One region of the Kutzneria sp. NPDC051319 genome, then DNA from elsewhere that is predicted to be linked to it. Evidence: riboswitches for the same ligand, from Rfam matches in the RefSeq annotation. Region 1 holds a riboswitch; each other region holds the start of a gene.
The links. Region 1 has a riboswitch for cobalamin ahead of AB0M73_RS19255 (ribonucleoside-diphosphate reductase subunit alpha). Riboswitches for the same ligand answer to the same signal wherever they lie in the genome.
Positions count from the first base shown of each region.

Region 2: another riboswitch for cobalamin. It lies ahead of cobM (precorrin-4 C(11)-methyltransferase); the one in region 1 lies ahead of AB0M73_RS19255 (ribonucleoside-diphosphate reductase subunit alpha).
Region 3: another riboswitch for cobalamin. It lies ahead of AB0M73_RS35855 (HoxN/HupN/NixA family nickel/cobalt transporter); the one in region 1 lies ahead of AB0M73_RS19255 (ribonucleoside-diphosphate reductase subunit alpha).

Region 1 covers NZ_JBFBAM010000016.1:180,196-189,535, forward strand. Annotated here, with positions in the region: gene AB0M73_RS19220 (aldehyde dehydrogenase) at 1-508, opposite strand, end outside; gene AB0M73_RS19225 (aromatic acid/H+ symport family MFS transporter) at 505-1,797, opposite strand; gene AB0M73_RS19230 (class II aldolase/adducin family protein) at 1,811-2,470, opposite strand; gene AB0M73_RS19235 (VOC family protein) at 2,581-3,468, shown strand; gene AB0M73_RS19240 (polysaccharide lyase family 7 protein) at 3,577-4,353, opposite strand; gene AB0M73_RS19245 (TetR/AcrR family transcriptional regulator) at 4,587-5,168, opposite strand; gene AB0M73_RS19250 (SDR family oxidoreductase) at 5,191-5,865, opposite strand; cobalamin riboswitch at 6,034-6,243, shown strand; gene AB0M73_RS19255 (ribonucleoside-diphosphate reductase subunit alpha) at 6,353-8,725, shown strand; gene AB0M73_RS19260 (ribonucleotide-diphosphate reductase subunit beta) at 8,722-9,340, shown strand, end outside.
Region 2 covers NZ_JBFBAM010000012.1:175,343-184,682, forward strand. Annotated here, with positions in the region: gene cobJ (precorrin-3B C(17)-methyltransferase) at 1-415, opposite strand, end outside; gene cobM (precorrin-4 C(11)-methyltransferase) at 412-1,248, opposite strand; cobalamin riboswitch at 1,301-1,474, opposite strand; gene AB0M73_RS15395 (precorrin-8X methylmutase) at 1,554-2,090, shown strand; gene AB0M73_RS15400 (SIS domain-containing protein) at 2,172-2,921, shown strand; gene AB0M73_RS15405 (YafY family protein) at 2,963-3,955, opposite strand; gene AB0M73_RS15410 (crosslink repair DNA glycosylase YcaQ family protein) at 3,971-5,065, opposite strand; gene AB0M73_RS15415 (methyltransferase) at 5,152-5,760, shown strand; gene AB0M73_RS15420 (MgtC/SapB family protein) at 5,761-6,477, opposite strand; gene AB0M73_RS15425 (RNA methyltransferase) at 6,481-7,440, opposite strand; gene AB0M73_RS15430 (alpha-hydroxy acid oxidase) at 7,513-8,724, shown strand; gene AB0M73_RS15435 (BTAD domain-containing putative transcriptional regulator) at 8,730-9,340, shown strand, end outside.
Region 3 covers NZ_JBFBAM010000054.1:23,143-32,482, reverse strand. Annotated here, with positions in the region: gene AB0M73_RS35875 (lytic polysaccharide monooxygenase) at 1-844, opposite strand, end outside; gene AB0M73_RS35870 (hypothetical protein) at 1,305-1,445, opposite strand; gene AB0M73_RS35865 (heavy metal-associated domain-containing protein) at 1,468-1,674, opposite strand; gene AB0M73_RS35860 (metal-sensitive transcriptional regulator) at 1,702-1,983, opposite strand; cobalamin riboswitch at 2,190-2,405, shown strand; gene AB0M73_RS35855 (HoxN/HupN/NixA family nickel/cobalt transporter) at 2,631-3,602, shown strand; gene AB0M73_RS35850 (superoxide dismutase) at 3,731-4,354, opposite strand; gene AB0M73_RS35845 (hypothetical protein) at 4,482-5,099, shown strand; gene AB0M73_RS35840 (YcnI family protein) at 5,069-5,815, shown strand; gene AB0M73_RS35835 (SpoIIE family protein phosphatase) at 6,207-8,525, opposite strand; gene AB0M73_RS35830 (HAMP domain-containing protein) at 8,531-9,340, opposite strand, start outside.

The sequences.
Region 1 (9,340 bases):
TGTTGCCCCACGCCAATGCCGGCGCGATCTTCCATGTGGCCAGCATCAGCGGGAAGTTCCACGGGGCGATCGCCGCCACCACACCGGCCGACTCGTACCGCGTGTAGGTGTGCATGCCGATGTCCGACGGCAAAGCCTCGGCCATGGCCAGTCGAGCATGATCGGCGAAGAACCGGAAGTTCTGCGCCGAGCGCGGCACGTCGTGCGAGGAGGCGGCCGCGATGGGCTTGCCCATGTCGTGGCCCTCGGCCTCGCCGAGCTCCGCCGCGTGCTCCTCCATGAGGTCGGCGAACTTGTGCAACAGGCGGCCGCGCTCGGCGAAACCCATGCGGGGCCAAGGACCTTCGTCGAACGCCCGGCGTGCGGCGGCCACCGCCAGGTCCACGTCCGCCGCCGACGCGCGGGCGACGGTGGCGTAGCTCTGCCGCGTGTACGGGTCGATGTCGTCATAGGTGGCGCCGTCGGCGGAGTCGGTCTCCGCTCCGCCGATGACGTGCTGGATCTTCACGATGTCCGCTCCCTCAGTTGGATGGCGACCGGCTGCCGGCGGGTGACCGGCACCAGACCCGTCGCGACGAGACCGATGACCGCCACGGCGGCGAAGAGGTAGAAGTTCCACACGTAGCTTGCGCCGGAGGCGAGCACGAGGCCGCCGAGCACGGGGCCGAGGATGGCGCCGAGACGGCCGACGCCGAGCGACCAACCGATGCCGGTGGCCCGCGACGTGGGCGGGTAGTAGCGGGTGACGAAGACGTTGATCAGGTTGGTGGTGCCGATGGTGCCGTAGCCGGCGACGCCCGACAGGATGTAGATGACCACTGTGGACGGTCGGACGGCCAGCAGCGCGATGCTCACCACGGCCAGCAGGAAGGACACGGCGACGACCGGCTTGGAGCCGACGATGTCGGCCGCCCGGCCACCGATCGCCGAGCCGATGATCGAGCCCACGTTGAACACCAGCAGGAAGCTCAGGGCCGAGCCGAGCGGGAAGTCGGCCTGGCGCATGATCTGCGGCAGCCAGGTGTTCATGCCGTAGACCATCAGCAGCGAACTGAAGCTGGCCAGCCACAACAGGATCGTGCCGAGCCGGTAGCCGGGCGCGGCCAGCTCGCGCAGGGCGCTGAGCCAGTTCCGCTTCTCCGACAACGAAATCACCGGCACCTCGACGCCGAGCCGAGCGGCCAGCGTGACGGCCTCGTCGGTACGGCCACGCAAGACCAGGTACTCCAACGACTCCGGCAGCCAGCGCAGCGCGAACGGCACCGCCAGCACCGGCGCGGCGCCGATCAGGTACATGGTCTGCCAGCTCAGCGACGGAATCACCGAGATCGCCAGCGCGGAGGCCAGGATGCCGCCGACCGCGTAACCCGACTGCATCAGCACGTACGTGATGTTGTGCTTGCCGGCGGGCGCGTACTCGACCACCAGCGCAGCGGCGGTCGGCATCAGGCCGCCGAGGCCGATGCCGGCCACGAACCTCAACAACCCGAACACTTCCGGGTTCGGGGCCAGGGCGCACAGCGCCGTGCAGACGGAGAACCACACCATGCAGAGCACGAGGATCCGGCGGCGGCCGATCAGGTCGGTCACCGTGCCCACCAGCAGCGCGCCGATGAGCATGCCGATCAGCGCGTAGCTGCCGATCGTGCCGGCCTGCGCGGGGCCGATGTGCCAGGCCGCCAGCAGGGACGGCACGGTCGTGCCGTAGACGACCAGGTCGTAGCCGTCGAAGGTGACGGCGAAGGCGCACAGGATGACGACGCTCCGTAAGGCGCCGCGGGAAACTCTGTTCGGCATGGCGGGGTTCCTTTCACCGCGACGCTGCGGTCAGGTGGTGCCAGATGCGGTTGAGCAGTTCGGAACCCGTTGCCGCCCAGGCGGCCTGCTCCTCGGCGGGCAGGGGGCGGACCGGGCCGTGGGCGGCGACGGCGAGCGTGAGCTTGGCGGTCTCCTCGAGGATCCACATGCGGGCCACGGCCTCGGGCAGGGTGGCGCCGACGGTGATGGCGCCGTTGCCGCGCAGCACGAGCGCCGACGCGCTGCCGAGCGCGGCCGCCAGTTCGCGGGCGATCCCGGGTTCACGGATCAGGCGCGAGTTGTGGAAGATCGGGACGATCGCGCCGAGCAGCGAGCCCTGGCCGTGTAGCGGCACGAGCGGGATACCCAGCGTCGCGGTGGCGGCGACGGTCGGCGGCTGGGCCCGGCAGATGGCGCCGACGTCCGGCCGGACGGCGGCAATGGCGGTGTGCATCCACGCCTCGCGAGGCGCGTCGTCGGGAAGTTTCCCCGCGCAAATGGACAGCTGTGGGAATTCACCACCGGCCAGCGCGCCCAGCGGGCGCGGCGGCGTGATGAGCAGCTCCTCGTCGGAAATCCGGGCGCTGACGTGCCCGAACGCGGTGACCAGCCCGGCTGCGTCGAGCGCGTGGCCCGCCCGGGTCAGGTCCTCGGCGATGCTGGCTGGCGACATGGGGCAATGGTTACCGGTATCTGTATATCTGTCAACAGCGGGATTGACATGTATATCGATACCTGTACCGTTGTGGGCGTTGGGTTGCCGTCTGACAGCGAGGTGGGGCAGTGATCGCCATCCAGGACATCGCCTACGTCCGCTCCGGCACCGCGGACCTGGAGACCGCCGTCGGCTTCGCCGTCGACGTGGTGGGCCTCGAACTGGTCGAGCGGACCGCGGAGCGGGCCTATCTGCGAGCCGACAACCGACACCACTGTCTGTCCTTTGTGGCCGGTGAGGCCGGCGTCATCTCCTCGGCCTTCACGCTCGCCGACGAGGACCGGCTCGCCGACGCCGAGTCCGAGCTGGAAGCGGCCGGGCTGACCGTCAGCCGCGGCGACAAGGCGGCCGCGGCCGACCGGCACGTGCGGGAGTTCATCGCCTTCGAGGACCCGTTCGGCAACGTCGTCGACCTCGTGGTGGACCAGAAGGAGGTGCCCACGCCGGTCAACTTCGCCCGCGCCGCCGGCATCACCGAGTTCGGCCACCTCTGCCTCGACGCCCCCGACGTCCGGGCCGCGCACAAGTTCTGGACCAAGCACTTCACCCTGAAGGTGTCCGACTGGATCGGTGACGCCGCGTGCCTGATGCGCTTCGATCCCGTGCACCACAAGATGGCCGTGTTCCAGGGCGCCGGGCCGGGCCTGTGCCACATGAACTTCCAGGTCGAGTCCATCGACGACGTCATGCGCAGCTGGCACTTCCTGCAGGACAACGGGATCGAGATCGAGCAGGGCCCCGGCCGGCACCCCCAGTCCGGCGCCGTCTTCCTGTACTTCAAGGGTCCCGAGGGCCTGACGTACGAGTACTCCTACGGCGTTCGGCGGATCGAGGACGACGACGCCTGGCGGGTGCGGTACTTCGATCCGTCCGAGCCCGACGCCATCGACATGTGGCGCGGGCCGACCAACCGCTGCGCCTCCCAGCCGCAGCTGCCCGGCCTGGCCACCCGCTGATGCCCATCGCGCGCATCTCCGCCGCCGGTCAGACTCCGGCCGAGCGAGGTCGGTGACGGCATGCCGAACGGCCCGGCGGACGAATCCGCCGGGCCGAACAAGGACAACTCAGCTGTGCGAGACCGTCAGAGCGTAGAAATGCACGGTCGCGCCGTTGGTGGAGCTGCTGCTGGCGCTCTGGTTGTAGTCGCCGGCCTTGAAGTACTGCGGATAGCCCTTCCAGCCCGACGGAATGCCGAACGAATGGTTGCTGCCGTTGATCGCGATGTTGATGGTGTTGCCGCCGGTGACGCTGATGACGTAGCTGAACTGCGTGTTCAGCGAGACATGGCCGACGGTGTGCGCGGTCTGGCCGCCGCCGGGGCCGTTCTCGATGCCGGCGATGATGTCGCCGTTGCTGTGGTAGTAGAGCTCGATCAGCGGTTTGGTGGTGCCGCTGCCCTCGCTGGCGTGAATCTGCCCGACGCAGACGCTGGAAGGCACCTTGGTCACCTTGACCGTGGCGCTGAGCTTGTGTGTGCCGGGCAGGCCCCAGCTGGCCGCGGACCCGCTCGAATTCATTTCCCGCAGCTCAGAACGGGAGAAGTTGGAGTTGGGCGTGTGCACGCCGTTCTCCGGGTCCCAGAACGTCATGGAACCGTCGGTCTTGTCCGTGTAGAAGTACTTGTCGGTGTAGCCGCTCGCGCCTTTCAGCCGGCTGGGGCTGATCGTCGTCGGCGAACCGGGGGAGCCGACCGGCTCCTGGAGGGACCACACCGACAAATTGAAGTTTCCACCCGGCGCGACCCCGGTGTTCAGGGCGGGAGCGGCCATGGCGGATTGGCCGGCGAACAGCGTGCCGGCCGCGGCGAGGGTCAGGGCGCTCGCCGTGAGCTTCTTGTTCAATTTTTACTCCTCGCAGGGACGTGTGGCGGCGTCAGGGAACCGAGGGATCAGGCAGGATCCCGGGGTTGTCGAGCCGCCCCGTCACAGCGAGAAACGCTGGCAGGGATTGTGTGCATGGGTTTTAATCTCCTCCGGTTTGGCGGCGGTGCCATACCGACTTCGAGAAGAGCAGGGGCCATCAGTTTGGGATACCCACGCTTGCCCCGTCAATACCTTTCGGGCAGGTGAATTGTTCAGGTCCGTGAACCGTTGAGCAGGGCCAACAGTTTTTCCACATCGTGGATGATCTGGTCGCGGGGGGTGCGTGCCCGGACCTGCACCCGGACTCCGACCCAGGCGTTGAAGGTCACGGCGGTGGCGGTTTCGACATCGATACGGTCGGTGACGGAACCGTCCCGCTGACCCTGGCGGATCATCCCCGCCAGCGTCTCGCGCGCCACCGCCGAGTGCTGCGCGAGTCGCTCGGCGACGGCGTCGTCCGAAGGCCCCAATTCGGTGGAGCTGTTCACGAACAGGCAGCCGCGGAAGTCGTCGGCCGGCGATTCGAGCAGGAGTGAGAACAGGGAGCGGATCGCCGAGAGGCCGTCGGCCGCGGCCTTCTCGCGGAACCCGTCCTCTGCCAGCGTGAGGTAGCGGTCGAGCGCGCGAAGGTAGAGCGAGTGCTTGTCCCCGAAGGTGTCGTACATGCTGCGCCGGCCGACCCCGGTGTGCTCGACCAGATCCTGCACCGAGGTCGCCTCGTAGCCGCGCCGCCAGAACAGGTCCATCGCGTCGGCGACGGCCGTGTCCGGATCGAATTCCTTGTGCCGAACCATGGGGACAAACCTCTCACACGGGCTAGACGGCCGCGCTCAGGCCGGCCTTGACGTTGCGGGTGAACTCGTCGAACAGCACCTCGGGCGTGCCCTTGGCCACGGCGTCCAGGGTGGTCGACGCGACCTCGGCCGGGTCCGACTTGCCCTCGGTCACGTGCGCGGCCATGTCGGTGTCCATGAAGCCGACGTGCAGGCCGGTCACGGTGATGCCCTTGGGCGCCAGCTCCTCGCGGACGACGTCGGTCATCGCCCACTCGGCCGCCTTGGCCACCGAGTACGCGCCGGACCACGCCGGGTGGGCGAACGACAGCACCGAGGCGACGTTGAGGATCGCGCCGCCGCCGTTGGCCTCGATGGCCGGCGCGAACGCGCGGATCGCCGCCAGCGGGCCGACGAAGTGCACCTCAAGCTGCTCGCGGACGGTGTCGAGGTCGGGCTCCAGCAGTCCGGGCGCGCTCCCGATGCCGGCGTTGTTGATCAGGAGGGTGGCGTCGGCGGCGACCTTGGCGGCGGCCTCGATGCTGGTGTGGTCGGTGACGTCGAGGCGCAGCGGGGTGACGCCCTCGATGTCGATGGTCTCGGGGCGGCGCGCGGTGGCGTACACCTTCGCGCCACGGGCGACGAGCTCTTCGGCGAACTTGCGGCCCAGGCCGCGGTTCGCACCGGTCACTACGGCAACAGTCTTGGTGAAGTCCATGTCGACGACGATAGTCTGTTGAGAACGAACGGTGCAATAAGAACCTCGGTGACCGCGGCCACACGACCTCCGGGAGCCCGCGCCGGCCGGGCTGAGACGTGGACCGGGTTCGGCCTACCTGACACGCCGACACAACATGTGGGTTCTTGCGACTGATCGTCGTCCATGTATTGTGCTCACCGAGCTGGTTCGGCCGTCCCGCCAGGGCGGTCGTCGTAAGAGGGAACCCGGTGCGAATCCGGGACTGCCCCGCAGCGGTGAACGGGAACGACCGCCGTCACGAAGCACTGGACGCAGGTGTCCGGGAAGCGACGGCCAGTAGGTGCCGACCAGGCATGCCCGTGAGTCCGAAGACCTGCCCGCTCGCCCGTTCCGCACCGTGGACGGGCTCGTGTCCAGGCCCCGAGGGAGGGCGTGGGGACTCCTCGCGGCCGCGTGCCGCCTGTGTCCTCGCGCCCAGGGCCCACAGCGTGCGAGGAGCAAGGCCGTGAAGCCAGCCGTGAAGACAGTCGTGCGGGTCGATGCCGACCCCCACCCGACGATGCGGGTGCGCAAACGCAGCGGCGCGTTCGAGACCGTCGACGTGAACAAGATCGTGAAAGCGGTGGGCCGCAACGCGGTCGGCCTGTCCGAGGTGGACCCGCTGCGGGTCGCGACCAAGACGATCAACGGCCTGTACGACGGCGCGACCACCGAGGAGCTGGACCGGCTGTCCATCCAGACGGCCGCGGAACTGGTCTCGGAGGAGCCGGAGTACTCCCGGCTGGCCGCGCAGCTGCTCGCCGCGTACATCGACAAGGAGGTCCGCGGCCAGGGCATCCACTCGTTCAGTCAGAGCATCGCGCTGGGCCACCGCGAGGGCCTGATCGGCGACGAGACGGCCAAGTTCGTGGCCACGCACGCCCGCAAGCTGGACGACGCGATCGACGCCGACAACGACCGCCGCTTCGAGTACTTCGGCCTGCGCACCGTGTACGACCGCTACCTGTTGCGCCACCCCAATTCCCGGGCGGTGCTGGAGCGCCCGCAGTACTGGCTGCTGCGCGTGGCCTGTGGCCTGTCGCACACCGCGGCCGAGGCGATCCGCTTCTACCGCCTGATGTCCTCGCTGGCGTACCTGCCGAGCTCGCCGACGCTGTTCAACTCGGGCACCCGGCACACCCAGATGTCCTCGTGCTACCTGCTGGACTCGCCCCGCGACGAGCTCGAGTCGATCTACGAGCGATACGCGCAGGTGGCGCAGCTGTCCAAGTTCGCCGGCGGCATCGGCGTGCAGTGGTCCCGGGTCCGCTCCCGCGGCGCCCTGATCCGCGGCACCAACGGCCACTCCAACGGCATCGTGCCGTGGCTGCGCACGCTGGACGCCTCGGTGGCGGCGGTCAACCAGGGCGGCCGGCGCAAGGGCGCGGCCTGCGTCTACCTGGAGACGTGGCACCCGGACATCGAGGAGTTCCTTGAGCTGCGCGACAACACGGGTGAGGACGCGCGCCGCACGCACAACCTGAACATCGCCAACTGGATCCCGGACGAGTTCATGCGCCGGGTCGAGGCCGACGCCGAGTGGTCGCTGTTCGACCCGGACGAGACGCCGGAGCTGCCGGACCTGTGGGGCGAGGACTTCGACCGCGCCTACCGGGCGGCCGAGGAGGCCGGCCGGGCCGTGCGCAAGGTCAAGGCCCGCGACCTGTACGCGAAGATGATGCGTACGCTGGCCCAGACCGGCAACGGCTGGATGACCTTCAAGGACACCGCCAACCGCACCTGCAACCAGACCGCCGAGGCCGGCAACGTGGTGCACCTCTCCAATCTCTGCACGGAGATCCTGGAGATCACCAGCGACGCCGAGACCGCCGTGTGCAACCTGGGCTCGGTCAACCTGGGCGCGCACGTGGCCGGCGACGCCCTGGACTGGACCAAGCTGCGGGAGACCGTCCGCACCGGGGTCACGTTCCTGGACCGCGTGATCGACATCAACTACTACCCGACCGAGCCGGCGGGCCGGTCCAACCCGCGCTGGCGGCCGGTCGGCCTGGGCGTGATGGGCCTTCAGGACGTGTTCTTCAAGCTGCGCCTGGACTTCGACTCTCCCGAGGCTCGCGAGCTGTCGACCCGCATCGCCGAGGAGATCTACCTCACGGCCCTGGAGACCTCGGCCGATCTGGCCGCCTCCGCCGGCGCGCACCCGGCGTACAACCAGACCCGTGCGGCGCAGGGCGATCTCCAGCCGGACCTGTGGGGCGTCACGCCGACGCAGACCGAGCGCTGGACCGCGTTGCGTGAGCGCGTGGCCGAGAGCGGCCTGCGCAACTCGCTGCTGATCGCGATCGCCCCGACGGCCACGATCGCCTCCATCGCCGGCTGTTACGAGTGCATCGAGCCGCAGGTGTCCAACGTGTTCAAGCGGGAGACCCTGTCCGGGGAGTTCTTGCAGGTCAACACCTATCTCGTCGCCGAGCTCAAGCGGCACGGCCTGTGGACCGCCGCCACCCGCGACCAGCTCAAGCGGGACGACGGCTCCGCGCAGGGCCTGGCCGGCCTGCCCGAGGCCAGCCGCTCGCTGTTCCGCACCGCGTGGGAGCTGCCGCAGCGGTCCCTGATCGACCTGGCCGCCGCCCGCGGCCCGTACATCGACCAGAGCCAGTCGCTGAACCTGTTCGTCGCCTCGCCGACGATCGGCAAGCTGTCCTCGATGTACCGCTACGCCTGGCAGACCGGGCTGAAGACCACGTACTACCTGCGCTCCCGCCCGGCGACGCGCATCCAGCAGGCCACCGTGCCGACCGCCGCCGCTTCCGTCGTCGAGGCGGACGTCATCGCCTGCTCCCTTGAGAACCCCGAATCCTGTGAGGCCTGCCAGTGACGACGACAACTTCCTCCGGGCTGGAGAACACCGCCCGCCAGCAGTCCTTGCTGGACCCGGGCATGGACCTCACGTTGCGGCCCATGCGTTATCCCTTGTTCTACGAGCGTTTCCGTGACGCCATCAAGAACACGTGGACCGTCGAGGAGGTCGACCTGCACTCCGACCTCGCCGACCTCAAGAAACTCACGCCGGCCGAGCAGCACCTGATCAACCGCCTGGTCGCGTTCTTCGCCACCGGCGACACCATCGTCGCCAACAACCTGGTGCTCAACCTGTACGAGCACGTCAACGCCCCCGAGGCGCGGCTCTACCTGTCGCGCCAGCTGTTCGAGGAGGCCGTGCACGTCCAGTTCTACCTGACGCTGCTGGACACCTACATTCCCGACGAGAACGAGCGGGCCGAGGCGTTCGCGGCGGTGGAGAACATCCCGTCGATCCGGGACAAGGCCGAGTTCTGCTTCAAGTGGATCGACTCCGTCCAGCACCTGGACCAGTTGCGCAGCAAGGAGGATCGCCGCAGCTTCCTGCTCAACCTGATCTGCTTCGCCGCGTGCATCGAGGGTCTGTTCTTCTACGGCGCCTTCGCCTACGTGTACTTCCTGCGCTCGCGGG
Region 2 (9,340 bases), on a different contig from region 1:
ACAGCGTCAGGCAGGCGAAGTCGTGCGCGAGCGGGGCGCCGACCAGCGCCGAGGCCGCGAGCGCCGCGGTGACGCCGGGCAGCACGCGGACCTCAGGTCGTGCGGATTCCTCGATTTCGTACGCATTGCTCAACGCCAACGTCGCCATGCCGTACACACCGGCGTCGCCCGACGACACGAGCACCACCCGCCGGCCGCCGGCCGCGGCCTCGACGGCCTGCTCGGCGCGGAGCTTCTCCTCGGTCATCTGCCCGCGGACGACGAACTGGTCCGGGCGAAGGATGTCGTCGCAGGCGTCTATATAGGCGGAGTAGCCGTAGACGGCCTCGGCGTCGGCGATCGCCTCGGTCGCGGCCGGTGTGCGGTGTCGTGCGTCGCCGGGTCCGAGACCGACGATGGTGAGCACGCCGGTCATGGCAGCCTCCGCTTCTCCACCGGAATCGGCCGGCCCTCCGTGGTGCCTTCGGCCGACCGCCGCCGACAGCCATGCGAATAGGCCGGGTCGTACAACCTGGTGCGCTGGACCTCGCGGTCGGCGCGGAGTGCTTCGCCGACGAGCACCAGTGCGGCTGTCCGGATCCCGGACGCCCGCAGATCGGCGGCGAGTTCGCCGACGGTGGTGGTGACGATGCGCTCGTCCGGCCACGTCGCCTTCGCGACGACGACCGCCGGCGTGTCGGCGGAGTAGCCGTTCCCGTCGGCGAGCAGCTCGGCCTGCAACTGCTCGGGACGCTGCGCGGAGAGGTAGACGGCCATCGTCGTGCGGTGCGACGCGAACGAGGCGACCGTCTCGCCGTCGGGCATCGACGCGGCCGTCCGACCACCGGCCAGGCGTGTTAACACGATCGACTGCGAAACCATCGGTGAAGTCAGTTCACAACCAACGGCCGCCGCGGCGGCGCCGAGAGAGCCGACGCCCGGCACGATCTCGTACGGCCGACCGGTCCGCCGACACCAGTCGATCTGCTCGCCGATCGCCCCGTACACGGTCGGATCGCCGGAATGCAGCCGGACGATGGCCGCTTCGGGGTGGCTCGCGTAGACCTCGAGCACGTCCTCCAGCGTCATGCCGGCGGAGTCGTGCCGCTCGGCCGCCGGATTGGCGTGGTCCAGCACCTCGGCCGGCACCAGCGACGACGCCCACACCACGACGTCGGCCCTGGCCAGCCGGTCGGCGCCGCGGAAGGTCATCAGGTCGGCCGCGCCGGGGCCGGCGCCGACGAATGAGATCAGTCCGGGTGGGATCACCGCGGGAACCGCCCGAGGCGCAGCGCGATGCCAGCCATCACATCCTCCGTGCGACGCGTGTCAGTCGCGTGGCCGGTCTCCTGGCTCCCGGATCACCGCCGTCGCCGCGCCTTCCCAGGCGCACGCGCCCAGTGGCTGTTGCTCTGCGGGACGACTTCCCGGTCACAGTGGCGGGACCGCGCCGGATTCGCACCGGCTTCCCGTAACCACGCTCGCGGAGCAGGTTAACTGACGCGTGGGTGTGCCGACACCGCCGACTACGGTGTGAAACAGTCCAGCCGAGGGGAAGCCCAGTCGTGCCGCGAGTGCCTCATCCGATCGAGTCGGAGTCGTACGAAATTCTCCGCCGGCGCGTCGACACCGGGGGGATGGGGCCACTGTCGCGGGCGGTCGTCGAACGCCTCGTGCACACCACCGCCGACCCCACCTGGGCCGGTGACCTGCTGGTCGACGAACAGGCGCTGGCCGCTGGCCGGCAAGCGCTGGCCGACGGCGCACCGGTGGTCGCCGACGTCCGGATGGTGGCCGTCGGCATCACCAGCCGACCGGCGATGGTCGTCGCCGAGACGGCCGGCGGAGTTGAGGAGTTCGTACGAAAAGCTCCGGTTGGCGCGGTGTGGGCCATCGGGCAGGACGTGTCGATCGTCACCGAACTCGTCGCGCGTTGTCGGGCCGGCGAGATCCGGCCGGCATTGGTGATCGCGTTGCCGGCCGGGTTCGTCGGCGCAGTCGAGGCGAAGCGGGCGGTCCGCGAGCTCGGCGTGCCGGCGTTGACCAACCGCGGCGAACGCGGCGGCGCGGCGCTGGCGACCGCGGCCGTCAACGCGCTGCTTTACCTCTGACGCAGGCGTGCCAGGTGATCGGTTTGCCATTAACGTGACGAACGCTGACGTGGCAAGTTGCTGACGACGGGAGAGTGGCGCATGTCCATCGGCCAGGACGAGTTCGTGTCGGCGGCCAAGGACCTGATCGACCAGTTGGTGACCACGCAGCGTGAGGCCATCGCGGCCGCCGCCGCGTTGGTGGCCGACTGCGTGCTGGCCGACGGCGTGGTCCAGGCGTTCGGCACCGGTCACTCGCAGGGACTGGTGATGGAGATCGCCGGTCGGGCCGGCGGCCTGATCCCCACCAACAAACTGGCGCTGCGCGACATCGTCACCTACGGCGACGCCCCCGCCGACTCCCTCGGCCCGCACACCGAGCGCGAACCGGCGATCGCCCACCGCGTGTACGAACTCGCCTCGCCGCGCCCGACCGACCTGTTCGTCATCGCGTCCAACTCCGGCGGAAACGGCTCGATCGTCGAAATGGCCACGCTCGTCAAAGAGCGGGGTCACGGCCTGATCGCCTTCACGTCGCTGGCCCACGCCACCGCCGTCGAGTCGCGGCATCCGTCCGGCAAGCACCTGCACGAGCTGGCCGACGTCGTGATCGACAACTGCGGCCCGATGGGCGACACGCTCCTGCCGATGCCCGGCGGCGGCCAGGTGTGCGCGATCTCGTCGATCACCTCCGCCTTCGCCGCCCAGATGATGCTGGCCGACGCCTGCGCCCGCCTGATCGCCGCCGGCAAGACGCCGCCGGTCTACCTGTCGGCCAACGTCCCCGGCGGCGACGAGCACAACAAGTCCCTCGAAGAGCACTACTCCGGCCGCATCCGCCGCGACCCGTAGACCACCGACCCGCGAACGAACACCACCGGGCCGTTGGTCCGCTACTCCGGCGCCATCCGGGAGGCGGCGTAGAACTCGGCGAGTTTGGCGACGGTCGAGGTCACCTTGTCGCGGAGCTCGGCGGGGTCGAGAACCTCTAGTTCGGCGCCGAACCGGAGGAACTCGCCGTGGGCATGGCGGAGGGTTTCGATCGGGACCACGGCCTCGACCCAGCCTTCGGCATCGGGTGCGGAAAAGGTGGCAGTGACCAGGTCGGCGACCTGGCGGCCGATGAAATAGGGGAGGGCCCGCACGCCGTCGGGGGACAGCCGCACGCGGGCTCGCTGGCCGCGCATGCGGACCTCGAACTGGCCGGCCCAGTCGTGCCAGTAGGCGGCGAGGTCGAAGTCGGCCGGACGGGCGAAGCGCTCGTCGAGGGTCTGCACGGCGAGGACGTTGGAGACGCGGAAGGTCCGCAGGTCGGCGCCGGCCAAGGCGACGAGGTACCAGGTGCCGGCCTTGAGCACGACGCCAAGCGGGGCGAGACGGCGGGTGACCTCGCGAGGGGTCTGCCAGCGGCGGTAGCGGATCTCGACCATCCGCTCGTTCCAGACGGAATCGGCGATTTCGGCGAGAAAGGGAACTTCGTCGGCCTCCCGCAGCCAGCCGGGGGCGTCGAGATGGAAGCGTTCACGGATGCGGCTGGCCCGGGCCCGCAGGTCGGGCGGCAGGGCGGCGAGCATCTTGAGTTCGGCGGTGGCGACGACGGTGCCGAGCCCAAGCTCGGCGGCGGGACCGGGCATGCCGGCCAGGAAGAGGGAGTCGGCCTCGTCGGTGGTGAGTCCGGTCAGCCGGGTGCGATAGCCGTCGAGCAGCTGATAACCGCCGGTGGGACCGCGATCGGCGTAGACGGGCACGCCGGCGACGGACAGGGACTCGATGTCGCGGTAGACGGTTCGTACGGAAACCTCGAGTTCGTCGGCGAGCTCCTGCGCGGTCATCCGCCCCCTGGTCTGCAACAACAGCAGGGTGGACAGCAGCCGGCTCGCACGCATACCCCGCATTGTGGGTCAGACGAACCGGACGACCGCCGTCGGCACTCCACGAACGTCGGCGATCCGGTCGGCCTCGGCCTGCACGTCGTCACGCAGTGAGGGGTCGATGTCGGCGTCGAACGAGGTGACGGTGACCTCCAGCTTCTTGCGGCCGACGAGCCTCGCCCGCCACATTCCACCGATCTGGCCGTCGACCAGAAGTGCGCCCGGATTGCCGAGGATCGTCCACAGCGCCTTCTGCTCCGCCTTGTCGGGCACCAGCAGGTCATGGTCGCGGGCTTGGAGGAACGGGTCCATCGCCGGCAGCAGGCGGACGAGCTCCACTCGGTCGCAGTCGAGAAGTTCGTCGACATTTCCCTCGGGCAGCCACGCACGTCGACCGTCGACGGAAACCTCGGCGAGGCCGTCGGGCCAGATGTCGCGGACGTTGGCCGTCGACGTGTCGAGCCACTTCGCCACCTCGGTGGGCGTCGCCGGTCCGAGGAATCGGAGATAGCGGTGCACGAGTCCGTGCGGATTGGTGGATTTCGTCGGAATCGGTCCGCGCTTGGGCAGCGGCTCCAGCAGCAGCCCGGTCTCGCCGGCCCGCAGCCGTATGCCGCCCGGCAGCGCACCGAGCCGAAACGGCTGTTCGTATACATGTGTTGCCTTACACGCCGGACAGTCCTTCAGCTGGCCGGGCGGCATCAGCTTGGTGACCTCGGCGCTGGCCGCGCCCTTGGTCATCGGCTTGGTCACGACCTGGCGCATCGACTCCGCGATCAGCCGGTACGTCTCCAGCGCGGACAGCCCGTCGGTGACGGTCCGGGACTTCTGCCACATGAGCCGGGCCCGCGCGTCGGTGTCGCTCCACGGCCACAGCTCGCCGGCCCACCGCCGAAGTTCACCGGGCCGGTGGTGGTACGGGGCGCCACGCAGCGTCCACGCCAGCTCGTACCCGTCAAGACTGACCGGTCCGATGGTGCGGGCGGCCAGCGCGAGCTTGGCGGAGCCGGCCTGGGTGTCCTGAAGGCCGATGTCCAGCACGGCCGGATCCTCGCTGTCGCGGAGCAGCCCTTGCTGACGGACGCGGTACCACAGCACCTGGTCGCGGCTGACGGTTCTGGTCACCCGGCCATCATCACCCGAAAGACTGCCATCCGCTGTCAGGATCGGCGGCGCGAATCGGTGCGGACCGCCCTGACTACCATCGTCGCGTGACCGAGCAGCACCAGCACTACTTCACCGCCGATCCGAACGCGGTCAGCGACCCACGGCTGCTTACCGTCGAGCTGCCCGACCTGACGTTGAAGTTGACCACCGACGCCGGGGTGTTCTCGCCGAAGCAGCTCGATCCCGGCACGAGGGTGCTGCTGGAGAACGCGCCGGCGCCGACCGTCGACGGCCACCTGCTCGATGTCGGCTGCGGCTACGGCCCGATCGCGCTGACACTGGCCAAGCGCTACCCGGGCCGGAAGATCATCGGCGTCGATGTGAACACGAGGTCGCTGGAGCTGGCCCGTGCCAACGCGAAGGCGGCTGGCCTCGACACGATCACCTGCCTGCTGCCCGAGGAGGTTCCAGCGGACGCGCGGTTCGCGGCGGTCTACTCGAACCCGCCGATCCGCATCGGCAAGCAGGCGCTGCACGAGCTGCTGCTGCACTGGCTGGACCGCTTGCTGCCGGACGGCGTCGCGTATCTGGTGGTGCAGAAGAACCTCGGGTCGGATTCCCTGGCCAAGTGGCTGACCGAGCAGGGCCACTCGACCCGGCGCATCGCCACCGACAAGGGCTATCGCGTGCTCGCCGCCGGGCCCAAGACCTGATCACTCCTCGGTGTCGGCCTCGCCGGTGTCGACCGCCAGCACGCCGCGCTGATCGGACAGGCCGGTCACGAGCGCGGTCAGCTGCCGCGGGCCGACCAGCCGCAACCGCAGGTCGATGACGTTGGTCGACTCGTTCCGATTGGTCGAGGCGTGCTCGACGACGTACCCGGATGACGTGACGAGCTCCAGGATGTCGCGCAGCGCGCCTTCGCCGTCCCGGTAGCTGGTGCGCACCACGGTGGTCGCCGGACGCGATCGGGTGAGCAGCCGGACCAGCGGCGGATATCCGTACACCACCAGGAAATGCGCGGCGGTGACGAACGCCGCCAGCAGCGGCAGCCCGGCCGCGCAGGCGCAGCCGACGGCGACGCTCACCCACACCACGGCAGCCGTGGTCAGCCCACGCACGATGTTCTGCCGGACGAAGATCAGGCCAGCGCCGATGAAACCGATGCCGGACACGATCTGCGCCGCGACCCGGGACGGGTCCAGCACGATCCGGCCCTCGACCAGCACGTCGGTGAATCCGTATTTGCTGATCAGCAGGAACAGCGCCGCGCCCAGTCCGACCAGTGTGAGCGTGCGAAGTCCGGCGCTCTTCTGCTTGAGTTCCCGCTCAAGGCCGATCAGCGAGCACAACACGAGCGCGGTGAGCAGTTCGAAGATCTGCGTCCAACCCTGCCCGGACGGTTCGCCGAACGTCACCAGCTCGTTCATCGCTCACTTCTTTCGTCGCAGGTTCTCCCGCATGCGGCGGAGAAAGTCGCCGAACTGCGCCCGCTCCGCCTCGCTGAAACCGGCCAGGGCCCGTTCCTCGGCATCCTCTCCCACGTACCTGGGCTCCCGCAGCTCGGAGACGGCGCCGACGAGCTCGCCGACGACCGGCCCGAGCATGGCCAGCGCCATGCGGGTGCGCAGTTCGTACAGGCTGATGCCGGTGGCGACGCCGACGTTGAGCGACTCGACGTCGCCCGACATCGGGATTCGGACCACGTGGTCGGCCAGCTCCAGCACCTCGTCGCCGACACCGTCGGTCTCGTTGCCGACGATGAGGGCGACCGGCCGGCCGCTCAACGGCACCGACCCCTGCAGCGTGTCGGCACGACCCGAGGTGGCGACCACCTCGAAGCCGCGTTCACGCAGGTCACGCACCGCCTCAACCGGCGTGTCGTAGCGACGCAGGCGGGCCCGCAGCACCGCCGCCCGCGAGGCGTCCAGCACGCGGCGGCTGGTCAGGTCCGTCTCCGGGTCGGTGCAGACGATGTCGGCGACGCCGAGGCCGACAGCCGTCCGCACGATTGTGCCCAGATTGCCGGGATCGAGCACATTGTCCAGCACGACGGCGAAGTCCCCGTACGGCTGGTCGTCGCCGGCGACGGCGGCCAGCTCGGCGACGGCCAGCCAGGAGACGGCCCGGTTCAGCCGCACCGCCTGCCGCAGCACTGACTCCTTCACCAGCATTACCGGCACATGCGCCTCGGCCAGCAGCGAGGTCACCGGGTCGGCGGCGCCCTCGGCCGCGAGCACGAACCGCAGCGCCGCGCCGGCCTCCACCGCCTGGGTGATGAGCACGGCGCCTTCCAACAGGCAGCCGCCGGCCTCGGCCCGTCCCGTCCGGTTGGCGAGGGCCCGGACCTGCTGGAGGTGGTCGTCCTTGAGCGACGTGATGACTGCTGGCACGGCGACGACCGTATCGGCCGGTTCGGTCGGACCAGCGCTTAGGCTGTGTCCAGACAGTGAGGAAGGTGCGCCGTGACCGAACGCCGTCTGCCGCGTCCACGCGAGCTGGCGCAGTTGCTCCGGCCGAAGCCGCTCGTGCTGGACCCCACGGAGCGTCGGCTGGCCGCCGCGCACACGATCGCGGACCTGCGCACGATCGCCCGTCTGCGCACGCCGCGCGCGGTGTTCGACTACACCGACGGCGCCGCCGAGATGGAGGACAGCCTCCGCCGTGCGCGCACGGCCTTCCGGCGCGTCGAGTTCCGGCCCAACGTGCTGCGCGGTGTCGCCGACCCGGACACCAGTGTCGAGGTGTTGGGCCACCGCAGCGCACTGCCGTTCGCCTTCGCGCCCACGGGGTTCACGCGGATGATGAACCACGAGGGAGAGCGCGCTGTCGTCAAGGTCGCGCAGCGCGCCGGCATTCCGTTCGCACTGTCCACGATGGGCACCACGTCCATAGAGGACGTTGCGGCTGTCGCCCCCGACGCGCGCAAGTGGTTCCAGCTGTACGTGTGGCGTGACAAGGGCGCGGGCCGTGAGCTGTTGCAGCGCGCGCATGCCGCCGGCTACGACACGGTGCTGCTCACGGTCGACACGCCGGTCGGCGGTGCACGCATGCGGGACGTGCGCAACGGCCTGACTATCCCGCCCGCGTTGACGCTGCGGACCTTCCTCGACGGCGCCACGCATCCGGCGTGGTGGTTCAACCTGCTCACGACCGAGCCGCTGACGTTCGCCTCGCTCACCGAGTGGGGCGGCACGGTCGAGGACCTCATCAACTCGATGTTCGACCCGACACTGAACTTCGACGACCTGGACTGGGTGCGCGAGATGTGGCCCGGCAAGCTCGTGGTCAAGGGCATCCAGAACGTCGACGACGCCCGCGACGTCGTCAAGCACGGCGCCGACGCGGTGCTGCTGTCCAACCACGGCGGCCGGCAGCTCGATCGCGCGCCGACGCCGCTGGAGCTGCTGCCGCAGGTCGTGGACCAGGTGAAGGGGGACGCCGAGGTCTGGCTGGACACCGGCATCCTGTCCGGCGCGGACATCGTGGCCGCCCGGGCGATGGGCGCCGACCTGTGCCTGATCGGTCGCGCCTACCTGTACGGGCTGATGGCCGGCGGCGAGCGCGGCGTGCAGCGCACTGTGGACATCCTGCGCAAGGAGATCGTGCGGACGATGCAACTGCTCGGCGTGCGTGCCGTCAGCGACCTGCGACCCAGCCACGCGCGGCTGCGGTAGGCGCCGTGCTCGACTTCAGACTGCTTGGCCCGGTCCGCGGTTGGCGGGACGGGGAGGAACTCCAGCTCGGGCCGCCGCAGCAGCGCACGGTGCTGGCAATGCTGCTGCTGAGCGACGGGAAGCCGCAGACGCCGGAGCAGCTCGCCACTGCGCTGTGGGGCACCGACGCCCCCTCGTCCGCGGTCGCCACGGTGCGTACCTACATCCACCGCCTGCGCCGTGCCCTCGGCGACGACCAGCACCTGCTCGTGCACGACAGCAACGGCTACCGCCTCGATCTGCCGCCGACCGCCACCGACGTGGGCAAGTTCCAGGAGTTCGTGGACCGTGCCGCCGTCGCGCTCGACGAGGCGCGGCCGGACGATGCCGTGCGGGACTTCCGTGCGGCGATCTCGCTGTGCAACGGCACGGCGCTGGCGGGGCTGCCCGGCGAGTACGTGGAAGCCGAGCGCGCTCGCATGCGGCAGCGCCGGCTGACCGTCCTGGAGGACCTGTTCCGCGCCGAGCTCGACCTCGGCCGGCACGCCGAGATCGTGGACCAGCTTCAGGTCCTCGCCGCCGGCGAGCCGCTGCGTGAGTCCATGCACGAGCTGCTGGTGCTGGCGATGTGCCGCTC
Region 3 (9,340 bases), on a different contig from region 1:
CCTGGGTCAGCGTTCCGTTCCAGGCGCTGTTGATGGTGTCGCCGTTGGCCAGCACCCAGCTGACCGTCCAGCCGTGCTGGGTGGACGCGGTCGGGTTGGTCACGGTGACCTGGGCCTGGCCGCCGCCCGGCCAGGTGCTGGTGATCGCGTAGGTCGCGGTGCACGGCGTGCTGGTCGGCGGCGGCCCGCTCGCGCCGATGCCGGTCACCTCACCGTTGCCGCCGTCGAACACGACATCGGAGCAGCCGTAGAAGGTCTCCGGGCTGTCCGACCGCGCCCACACGGAGTAGATGACGTGATAGCCGGACTTGTTGGCCGGCAACGGGGCGTTCCAGTAGTAGTAGCTGTCGACGCTGCCCGGGTTGCCGACCGAAGGCGGGTCGGTGGCCGAGAAGAACGGCGTGGTGTTCATGTCGGCCCAGGTCAACGGCTTGCTCGGATCCCAGCCGTCCTTGGTGGTGTACAGCCGGAAGGTGCCCGGGTGGGCCGCCCACTTGTTGTACCGGAACTGGATGGTGGCCCCCGAGGTCAGGTGCGTCTTGGGCCAGTTGTCGCTGACCAGGTCGAACCCGGAGAAGTCGTAGTAGTTGCTGTTGCCGCTGCACAGCTTTCCGTCCGGGATGAAGCCGACCGTGCCTCCGCTGGTGGCGCCGCTGCGGTTGCCCACCGCGAACCAGTTGTACAGCGGGGTGGTGCCGCTCTGCGCGACCGCCGCCTGGCATGCGGAGTTCTGCGGGATGACTTGGCCGGTCGAGGTGATTCCGTCCCGGTAGCAGAGGAAGGTTCGGCTGCCGGCGACCAGCAGCGCGCCGTGCGCCTGCGCGGGTGCTACCGTCAGCAGCATCGCGCCCAGTGTCGCCAGGACTGCGAGGATTGCTCGGGTTCCATGTCGTCTCGTCACCCTTGACGGCCCTCCTCGGGTCGGCTGGACGATCGGTGGGCGCGATCGTAGGGACGCCGGACGCGGGCGTGCACCTTCGTGCGACCGCAGCGTCGAGGGTCGTCCCCGTGTCTGCGCTGGTCGGACGCTTGGACCTCGCAGTTCGCCCGGCCGGCCCCGTCGGTGTAAGTTTCAGAGACCATGATCAGCAGTGGTCTGGCTCACCGGTGTGGACCATGGCGCGTGGGAGCCGTTTTCGGTCGGGTCGGCGAGTTGGTGGCGGTTCGCGCGCGCCGTGGTCACCGTGGCTCCGCCCACCGCTGATTCACGCCCGCCCGCCGCCAGTACGCCGCGCTCACGCCGACCGAGATCAGCGTGCCAGCAGGATCACCGGCGCGGTCAGCGCGGCCGGCACGATCAGCCGCTACCTGAGCGCACGCGTCGGATCGGTCGGCTCGGGCGCGGTGTCCACGGGCGCGGGCAGCGCGGCGGTGTAGCCGGCGGACTCGACGACCGCCACCAGGTACTCGGGCGCGATGGTGGCCGGGCGCGTCGCGGAGGTCATCGCAACTCCTTCGAGAAGTGCGTCAGCCGACCAGCTGGTAGCCGGCCTCTTCGACGGCGGCGCGGATGTCGGCCGCCGGCACGTCGCCGTCGCTGGTCACGGTGAGCCGGCCGGTGGCCAGGTCGACGTCCACCTGCTGCACGCCCGTCACCTCGCTGACCTCCTCGGTCACCGAGCTGACGCAGTGCCCGCAGGTCATGCCCTGGACGGTGTAGGTGTTCTCGGCGATCAGTCGTTCTCTCCTCGAAAAGTGTTGTCAGGACCGGACCAGGCGGGCGATCGCGTCGCCCGCCTCCTTGATCTTCTCGTCGGCGCTCGTACCGCCTTCGGCGATGGCGTCGGTGACGCAGTGTCGGAGGTGCTCGTCGAGCAGCGACAGGGACACCGCCTGCAACGCCCTGGTCGCGGCGGAGATCTGCGTCAGGATGTCGATGCAGTACTTGTCCTCGTCGATCATGCGCTGAAGCCCGCGGACCTGTCCCTCGATCCGGCGCAGGCGACGCAGGTGCGCCTCTTTGCTGTGGGCGTAGCCGTGCATCGTCGTCCTCCTGGGGATCGGCGCCCCGCGGCGCGGCCGGCTGCTGGTGGCCGAGGGAACCGCGGGCCAAGCCCTTTATACCCGTAGGGGGTAGGCGTACGTCGACAGGGGCGGCGAACGTCCCGTACGGGAATTCGCGCCGGCGGTGTGAATGGTTCAACGTCAGCCGCTGAATCCTTTTCCGCCGCGCGACTGCCGTCGTGAACTACGGTGTGTCCGTCGACGGTTCGGCCGCCCCGATGTGGGACGGTCGAGGCAAGAGGGAACCCGGTGTGAATCCGGGACTGCCCCGCAGCGGTGAGTGGGAACGACCGCCGTCATCGAGCACTGGGCGCGCACGGCGCCTGGGAAGCGACGGCCAGTAGGACCGAGCGATCGGGTGCCCACGAGTCCGAAGACCTGCCGCCGGCGCGCGTGCCACCCGGCACGCGCGGGTTCCTGGGCCTCTCGGGCGGGCCACGGACGGTCACGGCCGTGGTCTGCCTGGTGGTGTGGGGACCCTTCCGCACGCTCGCGAGGAGTCTGGCGTGACCGAACCGGCGTCACCTGTCCCGTTCCGCAACGCTGTGCTGGGGCACAGACACGACTGGCTGCGCATCGCCGGCGTGCTCGGCGTGATCGCGGTGCTCCATCTGGTCGCCTGGGGAATGCTGTTGCTGGCCGTGGTTCCCGGCCACTACTCGATGGGGACCCAGGTTTTCGGTGTCGGCCTCGGCGTCACCGCGTACACCCTGGGCCTGCGGCACGCGTTCGACGGCGACCACATCGCCGCCATCGACAACACCACCCGGAAGCTGATGTCCGACGGCAAACGTCCGGTGTCGGTCGGGTTCTGGTTCGCGCTGGGCCACTCGACGGTGGTGCTGGTGTTGGCGGTGCTGATCGCCGCCGGCGCACAGGTGGTGGGAGCGCTGACCACTGAGGACTCCGGCGCCCACCAGACCCTGGGCCTGATCGGCACCAGCGTGTCGGGGCTGTTCCTCTACCTGATCGGCATCCTCAACCTGCTCGCGCTGGTCGGCATCGTCCGGGTGTGGCGGTCGATGCGTGCCGGTGCGTTCGACGAGGACGAGTTGGAGGCCAGGCTGAACGAGCGCGGCTTCTTCAACCGCTTCCTGGGCGGCATGACCCGGTCGATCAGCCGTCCCGGCCAGATGTACCCGGTGGGCCTGCTGTTCGGCATCGGGTTCGACACCGCGACCGAGGTGACGCTGCTGGTGCTGGCCGGCACCGGCGCGGCCAGCGGTCTGCCGTGGTACGCGATCGTGGTGCTGCCGCTGCTGTTCGCGGCGGGCATGTCCCTTTTGGACACGGTGGACGGCACGTTCATGAACTTCGCCTACCAGTGGGCGTTCGCCAACCCGGTTCGGAAGGTCTACTACAACATCGTGATCACCGGCCTGTCCGTGGCCGTGGCTCTGCTGATCGGCAGCATCGAACTGGTCGGCCTGCTGCAGGACAAGCTGGGCCTGACCGACCCGTTCAGCGGCTGGATCGCCGATCTCGACCTGAACAACGTCGGCTTCCTCATCGTCGGGCTGTTCGTGGTGGTCTGGGCGGTGGCGATCGCCTACTGGCGTCTGGCCGGCGTGGAACGGCGCTGGCGGGTGCGGGACTGACCGTCAGAGGGACGGCTGCCAGCCCCCAAGGGCGAGCGGCCCCGGCTTGGCCGGGGCCGCTCTCACGGCAGAGGGGCTTTGTCGGAGCATCCACTGCCGAGTCTGTGTGCCGTGGTGGGGCTGTCGGTTCAGGTCGTCGGCAGCGTGCTGCCGCCGGCGCGGGCGATGTCGAACCGCCGCGTCACGTCCGACCAGTTGACCAGCGACCACAGCTTCTGCACGTAGTCCGGGCGCACGTTGCGGTACTGCAGGTAGTAGGCGTGTTCCCAGGCGTCGAACACCAGCAGCGGGCGGGTGTTCATGCCGACGTTGCCGTGGTGGTCGTAGACCTGCTCGACGACCAGACGCTCACCCAGCGGCTCCCAGGCCAGCACGCCCCAGCCGGAGCCCTGCACGAGGGTCGTGGCCGAGGACAGCTGGGCGGCGAAGGCGTCGAACGAGCCGAAGTGCTCGTCGATCGCCGCGGCCAGCTCGCCGTCGGGCTTGTCGCCGCCGTCGGGGGAGAGGTTCTCCCAGAACACGGTGTGCAGCACGTGGCCGGACAGGTTGAACGCGTAGGTCTTCTCCAGGCCGACCAGGCCGCCGAACTCGCGCTTGTCGCGGGCCTCGGCGATGCGCTCCAGGGTGTCGTTGGCGCCCTTGACGTAGGCGGCGTGGTGCTTGCTGTGGTGCAGCTCCAGGATCTCGCCGGTGATCGCCGGTGCCAGCGCGCCGTAGTCGTACGGCAGGTCCGGCAGTGCGTACTGGCCCATCGTGGCCTCCCAAGCTCCCTCGGATCTTGTTGCACATTGATCCTAGTTGCAACCTACTGGCTATAGCATGTCGGGTCCATCGCCGGATCGAGTCGGGCAGCTGAGCAGGGACGGCTAGGCTGCGCCGGTGCCCGCAGCCCCGCACGCTGCCGATCGAGCACTGCGCGTGCTCCGGGGCTGCCTGCTGACCGGCACGTCGGCTGCCTTGACCGTCACGGTGCACAGCGCCGCCGGCGGTGGTGTGCCCGACCTGGGGCTGTTCCTGGTGCCGACCGTGCTGCTCGCCGGAGCGGGCACCGCGGTCGCTGAGCGGATACGCCTTCGCGGCGTGATGATCATGGTGCTCGGCGGCATGCAACTCGATGTGCACCTGCTGCTGTCGATGAACGCGGCCAGCCACGAGTTGCTCTTTGCCGGCCACGCCGTGGCGGGACCACTGCCCATGGTGTTGGGGCATGCCCTGGCGACGCTGCTGCTCGGGGTGATGCTCAGCCGCCTCGACACCGTGCTGATGGCCATCGTCGCCGCGGTGTCCACCGCACTGCCGGCCCGACCGTTCGTGCTCCCCGGCGTGGGCGCCAGTCGGCGCGTGCATCGCCGTCGGGCACGTGAACGGCGAGATGCTGCTGTGGCGGCGGGCCCGACCCCGCCGTGGTCCTCCGAGCGGCTCCTGAATCCCTTACACCCCACCGTACTGACAGGAGTCAGGACCCAATGTCACTTCGTTCACCCTCGCGCGCGCTGACCCGCATCGGCGCCGTCGCCACCGTCCCGCTCGCTATCACCATGCTGGGTGCCGGCTTCGCCGCCGCACACGTGGAAACCGATCCCGGCCAGGCCAACAAGGGCGACGACGCGGTCGTCACCTTCCGCGTGCCCAACGAGGAGGACAACGCCGGCACGGTCAAGCTGGAGGTCACCTTCCCGCTCGACCACCCCGTGCCGAACGCCAGCACGACGTCGATCCCGGGCTGGACGGCGAACGTCACCATGACCACGCTGCCCAAGCCGGTGCACCAGAACAACTCCGACGTCAAGACCGCGGTGCAGACCGTCACCTGGACCGCCGATCCCGGCAACCAGATCAAGCCCGGCGAGTTCCTGAGGTTCCCGGTGCTGGCCGAGGCGCTGCCCGACAACGCCGACAAGCTGACCTTCAAGGCGTTGCAGACCTACAGCAACGGCGACGTGGTGCGGTGGATCGACCCGCCGGCGGCCGATGGCGCGGCTGAGCCCGAGCACCCCGCGCCCACGCTCACCCTGGTGTCGGCCGACACCGGTGACAACGCGGCCAAGCCGGCCGCCCCCGCGGCCGCTGCGGCGACCGATTCGGACGGCACCGCTCGGTGGCTCGGCGGCATCGGCATAGTGATCGGCGTCCTCGGGCTCGGCCTGGGGATCGTCATCGCGATGCAGGGCAGGCGTTCTGCCGCTCCCACGACCGAGAACCCCACAGAGTAGGCCATCGATGGCGTGTGGTGCGGGGAAGGCGGTGCCGGCTTCCCCGCACCACGGCGTGGTTTCCAGCGGCGTGCGGCTGTTGGCCAGCACAAGAACGTAGGTCAGCAGGATCGGGATGATCGCCTGCGCCGGCAACTGGATCAGGTTGCCGGGGATCGACGCGACCGCAGCGCCGAGCACGGGCCAGTCGCTGCCCGAACGACAGTTGCGCTGTCATGAGGCTGAAGAGGACGACACCGTCAACCAGCGCTGGACCGATGGCCGCACCAACATCACCCGGCTGATCGCCGAAATCCGCGAGGGGTACGCCTCGGAAACGGTCGCCAACCCGGTGAGCTCCGGCACGCCGGTACGATGCGTTCCGAGGTCGAGGGGTGAACCTCGGAAGCGATCAGCGCACTTGCACACCGACGATGCAGGTGTCGTCGTCGGTGTCGGCGTTGCTGTGGGTGAGCATGTGGTCGAGACGTTGCTCGAGAGCATCATGCGGTCGCCGCGCGATCTCGAGCAGCTGTTGGAGCGACTCGTCGAGGACGTGGTCCTTCCGTTCGATGAGACCGTCGGTGTAAAGCACGAGGACGTCATCGAGCTCGAGTTGGATCTCCGCCTCTTCATAGTCGGCTTCGGCGCGGGCACCCAGCATCAGGCCCCGGATCGTGGGCAGGGTGGTCGCCTGCTGGCTGCGGACCAGCAGAGGTGGCAGATGACCGGCCCGTGCCCAGCGCAATACCCGGGTACGCGGGTCGTACAGCGCACAGATGGCAGTGGCCAGGACGTGGTCGGTCAGATGGTGCGCGACCTGATTCAACCAGGACAGCAGCTGGGCCGGGCCGGCGCCGGTGGCGGCAAGACCGCGCAAAGCGTTGCGTAGCATCACCATTCCGGTTGCCGCGGTGATCCCGTGCCCGGCGATGTCACCGACGGACAGCAGCACCTGCTTGCTCGGCAGCACGACGGCGTCGTACCAGTCGCCGCCGACGAGGTTCTCGGATTCGGCCGGCCGGTACCGCACCGCGATGCGCAGTCCGAACGCGTCGATCGGGCCTTGTGCGGCAGGCATGATCGCGCGCTGAAGTTGCAACGCGAGCCGGTTGCGCGCCGCCGATTGCTGTTCGGTGTGGGCGAGCTGGTCCTGAGTCGCCGCCAAAGCCACCTCCGTCCAGTGCTGGGCGGAGATATCCTGGTACGCGCCGCGGACGGCGACCGGACGGTCGTCTTGGTCGAGTACTGGCTCCACGATGACTCGGATGTGTCGGGCCACACCGTCGGGACGCTGGAGTCGGAACGCGGCCGCGGCGGGCCGGCGGTGGTGGAGCACGGTGCGCAGCAGGCGGCCGACATCGTCGGTGTCGTCCGGGTGCACGTGGTGGGCGAGCTCGCTCAACGGCACGGGCCGCGCGGTCGGCGACTGGCCGTGCAGCACGAAAACCTCGCTGTGCCAAGTGACTTCTCCGGTGAGAAGGTTCTCCTCGAAGCCGCCGACGCGACCGAGGCGCTGGGCGTGGTGCAGCAGGCTCGCCAGCCGGGCGGTCTCGTCCCGGATCCGCCAGATCAGCAGCACGTGATGGCCCTGCCGGGTGATGCTGACGGCGACCGTCGAGGTCAGCCTGACCTGATCCACCAATGTCGTCAGGACCATTGTGTCGGCCCGGAACGGCTCGCCTGTGGCATAGACGTGCTCGACTTTGTCGAACAGCCCCTCCTCCCCGGCCGCCACCGGGTATGCCTCCAGCAGCAGCGCGCCGACCACGGCCCCGCGGGGCCGGCCGGCCGGATCCAGGAACGAGCCGTTGGCATGCTGGATGCGGAAGTCGACGAGCGCGCCGGTGCTGTCCACGTGGGCGCCGAGCACCAGCGCGGGATCCATGATGCCGTCGGCGAGGTCGATCAGTTCGGTGGCGTCGCGCCGGCCCACGACCATCGCCCCCGCGCCCGTTTCGACGTCCACTATGGACGCGCACAGCTGGGCCAGCGCCTCGATCTGTCGCTCGATGCGCGGCGGCTGGGGCGCAACCGGTCGGGGCCAGCCGACTTCGAGCACGCCGATGATGCGCCCGCCGTTGCCGACCGGGCACACCACCCGGCCGCCGTCGGGGCTGTCCACCGCGGCCACCGAGGGCAGCGCCGCCTCGCCGAGGTTGCCGAACCACACGATGTCCCGGACCAGCAAGGCCCGCCGGGCCGGCGTCGCGATGCCGGGCGGCACGTGACGCCATCGGTGCGCTTCCGCCGCCGCGATACCGGCGTAACCGGCCAGGGTCAACGAACCGTCCGCCGCCGCGGCCCAGATCGCCACGGTGTTGGCGCCCAACGGCCGCAGGGCATGGACCAGCAGCGACTCGGCCACGCGTTGCGCGTCGGCCGCCGCCGCGGCGCCGCTTTCGGCCGTACGTAGACGCACCGCTGCCTGACCGTCGGCGTCCTCGGGCTGCACGAGCTGCACGACGGTCGCGCTGAACCGGTCGTCGGCCGCCTTGTTGATCACCTGCACGGCCAGTTCGAGTAGGGACTGGCCGGACTCCTCGGCCAGCGCGGCCAGCTGCTCGGCCGCCTGCTGGGGCCCGCACCGCAGCCGCTCCACCAGGATGCCTTTGGCCAGCTCGATCAGCGCGCGTCCGTCCGCGGCCGCCTCGGCCCGCTGGATCTCTTGGCGCAGCCGGTCCACGGTGTGGGCGAGCCGGCCGGCGCCGCCCCCTGTCTTGTTGTCCACCCGGGTCAGTCCTGCAGCCAGCGGTGAATGCGCGCGATCACGTCGCTGGTGTCCACCGGCTTGGTGACGTAGTCGTTGGCGCCGGAGGCGAGGCTCTTCTCCCCGTCGCCGGGCATCGCCTTGGCGGTGACCGTGATGATGGGCAGGTCGGCGTGCTCGGGCATGGCTCGGATCGCGGTTGTGGCGGTGTAACCGTCCATCTCCGGCATCATCACGTCCATCAGCACCAACTCCACCTCGGGGTGGGCGGCGAGCATCTCGATGCCCGACCGGCCGTTGTCGGCGTGCAGCACACGAAGGCCGTGCAGCTCCAGAATGCTGGTCAACGCGAACACGTTGCGAGCGTCGTCGTCGACCACCAAGACCGTCCGTCCGGCCAGCCCCTCGTCGACGCCCTCGTCCAGCACCGCGACCGGCACAGGCTCGTCGGCCCGGACGAGCGGCAGCACGTCGCCGGGTTGCTCGGCGCTCAAATGCAGCGCGATCCGCTCACGCAGCTCGTCCAGGCTCGCGATCAGCTCCAGTGGCTGCGCGTCGGCCTGCGCGGCGACTGTGTGCTCCTGCTCCGGGGACACCAGCCGGGTGCTGTGCGCCAGCACCGGCACGGCGCGCAGTCCGGGGTCTCCGCCGAGGGCTTGCAAAAAGCGGATGCCGCCGTTGTCGGGCATGTCCAGCTGCAGCACGACGCAGTGGTAGGGCTGCGCGGCCAGCTGCGCCGCAGCCTCCTCCGGGCCAATGGCTGTGGTGACCTCGACCGGGGCGTCCTGAGTCAAGATCTGGCCCTGTCCGAGGTCGGCCAGCGCGCTCTGCGCCAC